2 regions of the Aeribacillus sp. JST-2 genome follow, and region 2 is predicted to be linked to the other one. Evidence: a T-box and tRNA genes for the amino acid it is inferred to sense, from the RefSeq annotation. Region 2 holds a T-box; the other holds one or more tRNA genes.
What was found. A T-box is a leader RNA that pairs with one kind of tRNA and senses whether it is charged. The one in region 2 lies ahead of alaS (alanine--tRNA ligase), so its partner is inferred to be a tRNA-Ala.
Positions count from the first base shown of each region.

Region 1 (3,154 bases), on a different contig from region 2:
TCCTCTCTGCTGAGAAGTTCTTTGATAGCCTGATAAATATTTGTAGTTTGGCCTCGTCACTTGGTTTAATAAATAAGCTGATTCATTTGCTTGTTCTTTGCGTTGTCTGTTTAAAGCCTCAATAATTCCTTCTGCCTGACGGATGCCGATTCCGTGTCCGTAATGTAGATTGTTCCCGAGGAAAATGGTGTTTTCTCCCCGCCACTGAGGCGTTTCCGGGTTGAAATCCGGATTTTTAAAATAGAGGCAATCCCCCGGAACAAAATCATTGCCTGATGTTGTATGGATGCCTAAATCTTTGTCATAATGCCAATCATACAACACAAGATCTTGAAATAAATAGTTGAACGGTTCATCTCCTATTGAGTCAAGAGCGGCTTTATAGAATACGATCACAATCGCGGTTGCGCATTCAAATGCGTATTTTGATCCGTTAAGAAAAATGTCTCTGATTCCATCAGCTGGTTGAACATCGCTTTTCAGCAAAAATGCCCCTTTATTATTGAGATTCCAAAAGCGCTCATTGCAATACGATTGCTCAAATGTAGCAAATTTTGCCCTGCTTTTTAAAAGTTCAATAGCTGCTGCTACGGTTTGCAGGCGAAACAGAACTTCGAATTTTAACTGCTTCATATTATCAAATTGGTACATTTTACGATGGGTTGTCATCCATTCAACGATTTCCTGCTCTTTAACGTTAGGAAAAAATGTTTTCAGTTCTTTAAACGTTTTCGGCATATTTTTTATCACGATCATTTTCGTTCCTCCTCTTTATCCATTATATGGGCTGATTCAGCTTTCGTTCCTTTTATGAAAAATCATTCCTTCATGAGGAGGATGTAGAAAAGTGCACAAGCCAGTACTGTTTAAAAGGGGAAAGGGGTATTAGGTAAATTGATAGTGGGGGAACGGATGAAGAAGTGGATATGTTAAATCGGCAATTAGAGAAAAGCGTTCCATCTTTTTTTATGCACAGCCGTTCAGCTAGCTCGGTCGATACTTTCTTTTATTCAAAACATGTGGCCGCATATTGCTATTTGGTGACTTTGTTATTTTTCAGAGGCATTACGTTTCTCTGCTTCATTCAGCAACGTCCATTCCACATCACATTCTGTATTTTTGACTTGTATTAAAAAAAACTTCGCGTTATAATATTGTTGTGACTGAAAAAAATAGAGGGGCATTAGCTCAGTTGGGAGAGCGTCGTGCTGGCAGCGCGAAGGTCAGGGGTTCGAGCCCCCTATGCTCCATAGAAAAAAACCTTGAAAATCAAGGTTTTTTTCTTTTCTCAAATGTCTTTTTGTCCTTTTTGCTTTAGTTTTCATTCAGTTAACTAATATCCATTTTAAAAGGATAATTGTTGGTAAAAATAATTTGTGAAAAATGCGAAGATAAAACCGAGCGGAAACGAAAAAATAACCGTCCAGCCGTTGACCTTGGCTGTTTCCCCGCTTATTCTTAATGCTTCTTTATAGCCGTATGCAAAATGAAAAAGAGTTAGAAAGTAAGAAATGAGCATCAATTCAAGTTCCATTTTTTATTTCCCTGCCCTTCTTTTCTCTCTTGATTCTATTAGATTCTTGCTTGTCCATTTTTATTACAGAAATTTATAAAAAGAATTGGTCTAAATTGTAATATTAAATGCAACACTTATTTAGAGAAAATTGGATAATCAACTAGACTAACGGTTTACGACGATAAAGCTATAAAATGGCCAACTTTATAGGGAGGGGCAGGCATGGTAGCCTTGTTGGGCTCAGCCAGCTTCCTTCTAGCTGGCTTCCTGCTGGGGAATCATGCCTGCTGGAGGCTCGATGTCAAGTTGCTAGACACCTTCCTCCAGTTTCAGGAAGCTAATCGGGAAAGCTCTTCCTGAAAACATTCTTCAGGTGTTTTATATCCGAGTATTTTCCTTGGCAATGGGTTCCACCAATTTTGGGCATAAGCTATGGTCGCATATATGGCTTTTCCTTTGGGAATAAAGCGTCTGATTAAGCCATTGTGCCGTTCAATCGCGCCGCGCTCACAAGAACTATAAGGATGAGTATAATAAATCTTCGTATCAATTTCCTTTACAGAGAGGCTGAGTTCTGCAAATTCAGATCCATTGTCCGAAGTAATGGACTTGAATATTTGGTCGAATTTTGTACCATAGTTTGTTCTTCATCCTGCAATCATCTTGTTAATCGACACGCTATTCTTGGCATTAACCTTGAAAATAATCTCATTGCGAATTTTCCTTTCAGTAAGTGTCATGAGCACTTGATCATTGCTTTTTTTGCCACTGACTGTGTCGATTTCCCAATGCCCGAATTCTTGCCGTTGTTTGATTTCTTCTGGTCGTTCATCAATACTTTGACCTAAGATGCGCTTGTTTTTGCGTATACGTTTGGTTTTCGTATTGAATCGCATTTTCATTGGTAGATCCATGATTTTAACCTTGATTAGCCCTTTGTCTATATAGTTATAAAGGGGTTTTGTACAGACGATTTGATCAAACTTGTTTGTTCGTTTAGCATGTCCCCAAACGGCATCGGGAGACCAATCATCTTCCAAGATTTTTTTCTCTGCAAATTGGATATAGTCAAAGGCTGAATCAAGTTTTAATTTAGCACCACAGGCTTTACGGTTCTCCTCGTAACGAATTTGACCTGTTTCTGGAAAATAAGTCTCGAAAAAGTTGTGGTCTGATTTCATTTGTCTAGTAGTGCCGCAGTTTAATTCGCGAGAAATCGTACTCTTGTGACAACCAATGGCCTCTGCGATTTCCCGCGGTGATTTTCTTTCTGCATGAAGCACAGCAATTTTACCGCGATCGAACGGGGTGAGGTGTTTAAAAGTTCGTTTGGTTATGGTAGACTTTCATTGAACCATAGATAACCCCTCCGTTTGATTGTTTTTTCGTCGAGTTAATCATAACACGGTTTGTCTATGGTTTTTTATTTTTTCTACCGTTGCATTTAATTGTACAACTAACCTTTTTTATGATTTTTTTGTTGACAAAAATAACTGGCCGTGATATTATTTGATTCGTCGCTGTTTTGAAAGATTGATTTTAAAAAAAGAACTTGACTTCATTACTGATTGGGTGTATATTGATTAAGCCGCTGTTAAAAACAGCAAAAAATGATCTTTGAAAACTGAACAAAACGAA
Region 1 covers NZ_JBVVUU010000070.1:3,748-6,901, forward strand. The annotation lists gene AC0KTX_RS16250 (protein-glutamine gamma-glutamyltransferase) at 1-756, opposite strand, end outside; tRNA gene AC0KTX_RS16255 (tRNA-Ala) at 1,178-1,250, shown strand; gene AC0KTX_RS16260 (hypothetical protein) at 1,346-1,534, opposite strand; partial or broken gene AC0KTX_RS16265 (IS30 family transposase) at 1,846-2,853, opposite strand.
Region 1: it has a tRNA-Ala gene. The T-box ahead of alaS (alanine--tRNA ligase) is inferred to sense a tRNA for this amino acid. The anticodon was not compared.

Region 2 (3,154 bases):
CCGGGAATGACGCCGCTCGCTTTTTCTTTTTCCCTTTTGATGACATCAGCTAAAATGGCAAGCCCTTCATGAAGCGTTTCATGGAAGCGTTCTTCTTCGTTTTTGATCACTTTTTGAACAAAAGCTGCTTTTTCTTTCACTTCAGGGTAATAATCATCCATAATTTCGGCAACAACCGGCACGAGTTCATACATAAACGGCCGTTCTATGTTTAACGTTTTCGCATAACGGACTGCCCGCCGGAGAAGCCGTCTGAGAACGTATCCTCTTCCCTCATTGGAAGGAAGCGCGCCATCGGCTACAGCAAAAGTCACCGTGCGAATGTGATCGGCAATCACTTTAAAAGCAACGTCCTTTTCTTCATCAACTCTGTATTTTTGACCGGAAATGTTTTCGACAGCTTCGATAATAGGAAGGAAAAGATCTGTATCAAAGTTCGTCGGCGCGTTTTGAATGACCGAAACCATGCGTTCTAATCCCATGCCGGTATCGATATTTTTTTTCGGCAGAGGGGTGTAAGTGCCATCAGGATTGTGATTGAATTGGGAAAAAACAAGGTTCCATACTTCCAAATAGCGTTCATTTTCTCCGCCTGGATATAGCTCAGGATCATTCGGATCATTGCCGTATTCTTCACCGCGATCATAAAAAATTTCCGTATTCGGTCCGCTTGGGCCTTCCCCGATATCCCAAAAATTCCCTTCCAAACGAATGATCCGTTCTTCCGGCAATCCGATTTTGTTTTTCCATATGTCATATGCTTCATCATCTTCTGGATGGATGGTGACTGATAATCGATCCGGGTCAAATCCGATCCATTTTTCGCTTGTTAAAAATTCCCACGCCCACTCTATCGCTTCCTCTTTGAAATAGTCTCCGATTGAAAAATTCCCGAGCATTTCAAAAAACGTATGATGGCGGGCGGTTTTTCCAACGTTTTCAATATCATTCGTCCGAATCGATTTTTGCGCATTGGTGATTCTCGGATTTTCCGGTACAACCCTTCCATCGAAATATTTTTTTAATGTCGCCACCCCGCTGTTGATCCACAAAAGAGACGGATCATCCACTGGGATTAAAGACGCACTCGGTTCGACCGAGTGTCCTTTTTCCTTGAAAAAGTCAAGGAACATTTGGCGAACTTGAGCAGATGTTAGCTTTTTCATGGCATCCTCCCCATATCAACCTGTTTTGTTTTTTGGCATAAATAAAAACCCCCGTCCATGGAAATATGTGCAAGTTGCACAGGGACGAGAGTTACCCGCGGTACCACCCTGATTATGAGCATTCGCCCATCACCTTCATTTTGCCGTAACGAGGCGGAACGTCAGGTTTTTGCCTGCACTCAGAATTAGCTTTCTGCTGCCCTTCATCTAGAGCTTCTTTCAGCCGCGGAAGCTCCTCTCTAAAAAGATGGACTGCAGCATACTGGATTCATCATCGCTTTAAAATGCTTATATTCTATACGAATTATAGACAACGCAAAAATACTTGTCAATGCGCCCTCCTCGTGCGTAAAAAATAAAGCAGCGTTTCCTTCAGAACGGCAACGAAAGGTACCGCCAAGATTAAACCGATTGCACCGCCGATTTCCCCTCCTGCAAGAAGAGCCATAATAATCACAAGCGGATGTAAATGCAAACTTCTCCCAACAATGAGCGGACCTAATATATTTCCTTCAATAAATTGCAAACTGAATACAATTATGATGACAATGATCATTTTATTGATCGATATCGCCGCTGCAATCATTAAGGCGGGAACAGCTCCAATCAAGGGTCCGAAATACGGGATGATATTTGTCAAACCGATGATGGTCCCTAAAATGAGCGGGTACTTTATTTTAAAAAGCCAAAAAAGAAGGGATGCGGCCATGCCGATCAAAAAGCAGACAAACAGCTGCCCTCTTAAATAGTTTCCAAGGGTTTCATCGATATTTTTTAATAACTGCTTGCCCTCCTTGCGCCATTTCCTAGGCGTCAGACACCAAATTGTTTTTTCTATTTCCTGATAATCTTTCAACATATAAAAAACAAGAAATGGTATGACACCAATCGTGACGATATGATCTAATAACATTTTTGTACTTTCAAGCAGACGTTCAAGAAACTGTGCAATCGATCTCTCGGTATTCTCTATATAAGATTCAATCCGCTGATGAACTTCAGCAGGCAAACCGCTTGTCCCGTCATGTATTTGATCCGTCCAATTTTGGTAAGTTTTTGTGAACAACGGGATATTTTCCGCCAAATCTTTCATTTGTTCAACGAAAATGGGAAACCCTTTATAAAAACTAAAGCCGATTCCGCCAAAAAACATCAAATAGATGATCAAAATGGATAATGGCCGCGGCAATCCCGTTTCGTACAGCTTTTCAACGACTGGATGAAGCAAGTAAGTAATAAGCCCAGATATTAAAAAAGGGATGCAAACCGCTTTGATCATTTTAAGAAAAGGCAGCCAAATTCCCTTTAATTGCCAAATAATAAAAAAGAACAATGCAAATAGCAGCAAAAAGACGATTCGAAACAGCCATTTTCGTTCCCGCTCATTCATCCCTTATCCCTCCTCCTCTTATTTTGAGGAAAGATTGGGAGAATATACGCAAAAGCGCCTCTTTTCGGCGCCTTAAATTGCACGGTCATCTTCCGTGAATAAATCATCTAACGAACTGAGCGTTCCGTCTTCCTCGACCTGATGGGTATGGATCAATCCTTTTGAGACAGTGAGTTCAATAAAACAATTCCAACAATAATATTGATTCACGCCAATTTTGCCGATATCTTTGCTTTTGCAGTTTGGGCAAGTCAACAAAACAGGGACACCCCTTTATCGATTTTCTTATTTAACAACTATGGCCACTTTTATTTGAAGCAAGTACGGCTTCCGCCTCCTGTTGTCACTCCCCACAGTTGTTTCGGATGTTACAATTTTCTCCCTGTTTCTTTAAAAATATACCTTTTTTGGCAATGCTCTATCCCTATTGCCCAAATTGCCGAATTTTATATGCGGTTCCCATCAAGGAGGCTGTCGCAGCATTGTATGTTTAAGGCTGTCCATCCGTTGCTGTCTATTTTCAAATCATTAAACGGCTGACACGGCAGGCTTTTGTCTTTGAAAGTATGGAATAACAGAACGACTGAACAGGACTGTT
Region 2 covers NZ_JBVVUU010000004.1:165,397-168,550, reverse strand. The annotation lists gene alaS (alanine--tRNA ligase) at 1-1,166, opposite strand, end outside; T-box leader at 1,244-1,450, opposite strand; gene AC0KTX_RS04030 (AI-2E family transporter) at 1,495-2,556, opposite strand; gene AC0KTX_RS04025 (hypothetical protein) at 2,629-2,814, opposite strand.